Linked DNA regions of Granulosicoccus antarcticus IMCC3135. The protein of the gene in region 2 binds, or shares a complex with, the protein of the main gene of each other region. Links are inferred from orthologs where the notes say so. Each region holds a gene or a part of one and is shown on either strand. Other genes may lie near its edges.

The links.
Region 1: the proteins of xseA (region 2) and IMCC3135_RS29735 are in contact, whole or in part, in a cryo-EM structure (PDB 8TXR), measured with the Escherichia coli proteins. The link is inferred for Granulosicoccus antarcticus IMCC3135 from one-to-one orthologs.

Annotation. Positions count from the first base shown.
Region 1 is NZ_CP018632.1:6,863,947-6,867,292, reverse strand. Bases 314-3,177 are described here. They hold IMCC3135_RS29735 (exodeoxyribonuclease VII small subunit), read right to left. Parts: upstream 1,949-3,177; coding sequence 1,679-1,948; downstream 314-1,678. Other genes in these bases: radA (DNA repair protein RadA), read right to left, coding at 2,075-3,177; ispA ((2E,6E)-farnesyl diphosphate synthase), read right to left, coding at 753-1,679; dxs (1-deoxy-D-xylulose-5-phosphate synthase), read right to left, coding at 314-562. In the rest of the region: more of dxs, read right to left, coding at 1-313; more of radA, read right to left, coding at 3,178-3,346. UniProt on the Escherichia coli protein: Bidirectionally degrades single-stranded DNA into large acid-insoluble oligonucleotides, which are then degraded further into small acid-soluble oligonucleotides.
Region 2 is NZ_CP018632.1:5,973,629-5,976,550, forward strand. It holds xseA (exodeoxyribonuclease VII large subunit), read left to right. Parts: upstream 1-753; coding sequence 754-2,091; downstream 2,092-2,922. Other genes in the region: guaB (IMP dehydrogenase), read right to left, coding at 1-671; dksA (RNA polymerase-binding protein DksA), read left to right, coding at 2,548-2,922. UniProt on the Escherichia coli protein: Bidirectionally degrades single-stranded DNA into large acid-insoluble oligonucleotides, which are then degraded further into small acid-soluble oligonucleotides.

The sequences.
Region 1 (3,346 bases), 890 kb from region 2 along the record:
TAAGTGCCTCGTAGGCGAGTCCGGCTGTCAGCGCACCATCACCAATGACGGCAACGACCTTCTCGGGGCCCTGTGCAGGGTCGGCCAGAGCCTGGCCCGCCGCTTTCGTGGCTGGTGGCTGGTCGCTCGCACTGCTGTTTCTGGTTCGCTGGCGTGCCGCCAATGCCATGCCCAGAGCCGCACTGATGGATGTGCTGGAGTGCCCGACACCGAAAGTGTCGTACTCGCTCTCAGCGCGATTGGGGAAACCTGCCAGGCCACCTTGCTTGCGCATGCTTGGCATCTGATGGCGTCGACCGGTCAGAATCTTGTGGCCATAGGTCTGATGCCCCACATCCCAGACGAGCTTGTCTCGCGGGGTGTTATAGACATAGTGGATGGCAATGGTCAGCTCGATGGTGCCCAGACTGGAGCCCAGGTGGCCGCCAGTACGTGACACGGACTCCACCACGAAATTTCTCAATTCGTGAGATAGAGCAGGGAGCTGGTTCACATCGAGCTTGCGCAGGTCTGACGGTGCGTCAATGCGGTCCAACAGGGGGTAATCCGTCGCTTTGGTCATGGTGTCACATTAGATACGTAACGCGGATTATCACTGTTGTAAGACTCAAATTACAACCCGAGTTGCAAAAACGTGTGAAATTCCCATTACTTTGACGCGGCCGTCAGCCTGTGCTAGCGCGATTGGCGAAAGTGTGTATTGGCAGTTTTAGCGCTGAATCGGCTGATTGGCAGCGTGCTGAAAGCCTTGTCTAAAAATTACGTTGCACAATATAGGCCGAAAGCATTCGCAGTTCGTCAAAATCCGGTCCGAGCCCGTCGAGCTGTGACAAGGCTGTCTGGTGCATATTCTGAGCATGCTCGCGAGCGCCCTCCAGGCCTAGCAGTGCCGGGTAGGTGGGTTTGTTCAGGGCAATGTCGGCACCCTGTTTCTTGCCAAGCGTTTCAGTATCGCTGACGACATCCAGAATGTCGTCCACAATCTGGAAGCACAGACCGACGGCCCCTGCGTAATTTTCCAGCCTGGTCTGTAATTCTGACGTCTCGGGATCAGCCAGCATGGCAGGTAGCAGTACGCTGGCTTTGATCAGGGCCCCGGTTTTGTGATTGTGCATGTTTTCCAGCTCGGCCAATGTCAGCTTGCGACCGACCGATTCCAGATCAATGGCCTGGCCTGCAGCCATGCCGTGGGCACCACTGGCTTGACCCAGAATTTCGACCATGCGCAATTTGGCCGTGGCGGACACCAGAGGGTCGCGATTCAAGGCCAGAATCGTGAATGCCAGCGCTTGCAGAGCATCGCCTGCCAGAATAGCGGTCGCCTCATCAAATGCCTTGTGACAGGTAGGCTTGCCCCGCCTCAAATCATCATCATCCATGGCAGGCAGATCGTCATGGACCAGAGAATAGGCGTGCATCATTTCAAGAGAGCAGGCGGCGACATCGACCCGATCAAGTGACAGGCCCAGAGCCTTGCCAGTGGCATAGGTGAGTATCGGACGTATGCGCTTGCCGCCATTGGTTACCGAGTAACGCATGGCTGAGGGCAGTCGGGTGCCACTGATTTTGGGATCCGGCAAATGCAGAAGCAAGGCTGCGTCGACACGTTGCTGATAGATCTTGAGAGTTTCAGTGAAAGCTGCGTCGACCTGAATAGGGGTAGGAGTCAGAGTTGACATCAATTTTCCGCAACAGGTTCGAAGTCTGCCAAGCCATCATTGTCCGCTGAGTCCTCGGCGGTGTCATCCATGAGTATTTTCACTTTCTGTTCAGCTTCGCTCAGGCTTTGCTGGCAGAAGCGCGACAAAGCGACACCACGCTCGAATTGCTCCAGAGAACTTTCCAGTGACTGATCGCCGCTTTCCAGTGACTCAACGAGGGTTTCCAGTTCGCCGAGTGCGTCTTCGAACTTGGTGGACTTGGGTATTTTTCGCGTTTTCTGCGACACGTGCGTACTCTTCTGGTGTGCTCAAGTCGTAGTTTACGGGATTGGCGCTCATCCGGCAGCCTCGTGTGATGTTGCAGGTGATGTTGCAGGCAAGCCAGTGCTCTGCGCACTGGCTGTCTGGCCAGTCTAGTCCAGCAGATCGATGGCCTCATGCAGGCGATGAATGCCATCCACCTGCAGCCCCTTGATGGCTTTTTTGGGCAGGTTGCCATAGGGGACGATCGCTCGCTTGAATCCGTGTTTGACGGACTCCTGCAAGCGTTCCTCACCATTGGAGACCGGGCGAACCTCGCCTGCCAGGCCGACTTCACCAAATACCACAAGGTCACTGGGCAGAGGGCGTGTGCGAAAAGATGACAGAGCCGCCAGCAGGACGGGCAGGTCGGCAGCGGTTTCGGATATACGAACGCCTCCGACCACGTTGACATAGACATCCTGGTCAAACATGGCAATGCCTGCATGGCGATGCATGACAGCCAGCAACATTGACAGGCGGTTCTGTTCCAGTCCCAGAGAGACGCGCCGAGGACTGCCTGAGTGGCTGGTATCCACCAGCGCCTGGGCCTCCACCAGCATGGGTCTTGTACCTTCTCGCGTAACCATGATGACACTGCCGCTGACCGGCTCCGGATGCCGGGACAGGAAAATGGCAGATGGGTTCTTGACGGCCTTCAAGCCCGACTCATCCATGGCAAAGACACCCAGCTCATTAACAGCGCCAAAGCGGTTCTTGACAGCACGAATGACTCGATAGCGGCTGCCGGGGTCGCCTTCGAAATACAGGACGGTATCGACCATGTGTTCCAGCACTCGCGGACCTGCCAATGCGCCTTCCTTGGTGACATGCCCAACCAGAAAGATGGCCGTACCTGTCTGTTTGGCGTAACGCACCAGTCGGGCTGCACTTTCGCGTACCTGGGCAACGGCTCCAGGCGCCGAACTCAGCAGCTCGGTATACATTGTCTGAATGGAGTCAATGACCATGACATCCGGCTTTTCCTGGCTGGCATGGCCAAGAATGGCTTCTACCTGAGTCTCTGCCAGTAGCCGCAGATTCTTCTCTGGCAAGTTCAGACGTCGTGCCCTGAGTGTGACCTGTTGCAAGGATTCTTCACCGGTGATGTACAGCACACGACGCTGCTCACTCAGATAGGCCAGGCTCTGGATCAGCAAGGTTGACTTGCCGATACCCGGATCGCCGCCAAGCAGTGTCACTGAACCCGAGACCAGTCCACCCCCCAGCACACGGTCAAGTTCGGAGAGTCCCGTGCTGACACGTGCCTGCTCGACCATGGTGACATCGGAGGCATTGGTGATGCCATTACCACCAGCGTAGCCACCGTAGCGGGCATTGGTGGCCGCCGCCGTTGCTGTGCTGGCAGGGCCTACAACTGCTGT
Region 2 (2,922 bases):
GTGCCCACGGCGGCCCCGGCCAGCAGGCGAGCCTGACCGTCCTTGCAGGCATTCGGAAAATCCTGTGCCTTGCGAATATCCTTAACGGTGATCATGCCGCGCAGTTCGAAGTCGTCATTGACGATTAGCACCTTTTCGATCCGGTGCTTGTGCAATTGTTCGATAGCTTCACTGCGAGGCGCACTTTCATGCACCGTCACCAGTCGCTCGCGCGGCGTCATGATGGCGGAAACCGGTTGATCCAGACGCGTTTCGAAACGCAGATCACGCTGGGTCACGATGCCGGCCAGTGTCTTGCCTTGCACCACTGGCAATCCGGATATGCCGTGCTGGGCAATCATATCCATGACCTGACGGATGGTGGTATCAGGCGTAATCGTGATGGGTTCGGTCACCACACCACTTTCATGCTTCTTGACGCGTGAGACTTCAGCAGCCTGACGTTCAATGGACAGATTCTTGTGGATGATGCCGATACCACCTTCCTGCGCCAGAGCGATCGCAAGACGTGATTCGGTTACGGTATCCATCGCGGCAGAGAGCAGCGGGATATTCAGTCGCAGGGACCGGGTGAGTTGTGTTGACAGGTCGACATCGCGTGGCAAAACCTGCGAATGCCGAGGTGTCAGCAGAACATCGTCGAAAGTGAGAGCTTCTTGGGTGACGAGCATCGATTAAGACAACCATAGGGGCAGACAGGATGCGGGCGAAGTATACAGTGATTACAGGCCTTGCCGGTGTATGCTTCACACCGTGGATAAAAAGATATTTACAGTCAGCCGCCTGAATCAGGAAGTTCAACGACTTCTGGAAACCGGATTCGGCACACTTTGGCTACAGGGCGAGCTTTCCAACTTCAGCCGACCGGCCAGTGGGCACTTTTATTTCACCCTGAAAGACAGCCAGGCACAAATACGTTGCGCCATGTTCAAAGGTCGCAACCGTTATATCGACTTCCAGCCAGAAAACGGCGAAGCCGTCATTGTGCGCGGCAAATTGGGTCTTTACGCTGCGCGTGGTGATTACCAGCTGATCGTGGAGCACATGGAACCTGCCGGTGCCGGCAAGCTGCAGGCAGCCTTTGAAGCGACCAAGCGCAAGCTGGATGAGCTGGGCTGGTTTTCCCAGGATCTGAAACAGACGGTTCCGGCCCTGCCCCGCACCATCGGCGTGGTGACCTCACCCACCGGTGCAGCACTGCGAGATGTGCTGCAAGTGCTGGCGCGGCGTTATCGTCAGGCCGATATCATCATCTACCCGACCCTGACTCAGGGCGCAGCAGCCGCACCCGCCATCGTCCGAGCTTTGCAACAGGCCAACCGGCGCGCAGAAACCGATGTCCTGCTATTGGTTCGCGGCGGTGGTTCTCTCGAGGACTTATGGGCCTTCAACGAAGTCGCCGTGGCTGAAGCCATCAAGGACAGCGTCATCCCTGTGGTGGCAGGCATCGGCCACGAAGTCGACATCACCATCAGCGATCTGGTTGCAGACCTGCGCGCACCCACGCCCTCGGCGGCCGCAGAACTGGCAACCCCTGACGGCAACAGCCTGCAGCACCGTGTCAGCGCAGCCTCCAAGGCCCTCTATCGGGCGAACCAGGCCCGCCTCGACGACAGTCGCCAGCGCTTGAACCAGCAACTCGCTCGACTACACCTGCGCCACCCCGAGCGTCGCTTGCGAGAACAGGCACAACGTGCCGATGAACTGGAAATGCGTTTGACTCGGGCCTGGGATGCACAGAAACAACGCCGTATGTCGCGCCAGCAGGCCCTCAGAGCCCGCCTGGAAGCGAGTTCACCCGCTGTTCGCCTTGCACGCCATCAAGCTCTCTGGCAGGCTATGGAAGCTCGAATGCGCGTCGCCATCGGTAAACGGCAAGATCGTGCTCGCTCACGTTTCGAAATCATGGCACGAGCGCTGCATGCTGTTAGCCCTCTCGGTGTGCTGGAACGTGGTTATGCACTAGTCAGAAAAGATGGAAATATCGTGTCGCAGGTCAGCAGCTTGCAGCCTGGCGACAAAATTACAACCAGGCTCTCAAATGGTGAATTCAGTGCCATTGTGAGCAGTACAGACTCTTTGAAACCTTGAATATTACCTACACAACTATTGCTTTTTCTTCAAATAACTGGTAAAAAGCGGCGCTGCGAAATTTGTGACTAGAGTAGGTAGTCACATGGCAACAATCACGTCCAAGAGAGCTGCTGGCACTCGTGCCACAAAGCTTCGGGTTCGAACATGAAGACCGGAAGTACACCAGCCGCCGAAAAGGCTTCTACGGAGAATATTGCCTTGTCCCCTACCTCTGAAAACAAGCCCGCCAAGAACAAAGCCAGTAGTAAAAAAACTGCGGCTAAAAATACTGACATAGACAACGACCAAGTCGACGCTGAAGAAGATTCAGCCGGGAAGTCAGCTTCTGCCATCGGTAGTACATCTACCTCAACGAAGGTTTCAAAAAAGAAAGTGCCTGTGTCCAAAACCAAGAAAGTTGCTGCAGCCCCTGTAGTGAACAATGATTATGATGATGATGACGGTGACGATGAGCTGGAGGTCTCCAGCAAATCCACGGTTGTCCCTTACGAGCGCGGCAACGGCCATTACATGACCAACGAGCAGCTGCAGGAATTCAGTCAGAAACTGGCCGAATGGAAGCAGCAGCTGATGGAAGAAGTGGATCGTACTGTGGGGCACATGAAAGATGATGCCACCAACTTTCCTGACCCGAACGATCGTGCCACACAGGAAGAAGAATTCAGTCTGGAACTGCGCACCCGAGATCGGGAAAGAAAGCTGATCAAGAAAATCAACGAAGCCCAGAAGCGCATTGATGACGATGAGTATGGTTACTGCGAAACCTGTGGCATCGAAATAGGCGTCAAACGTCTAACAGCACGCCCCACTGCCGAGCTCTGCATAGAT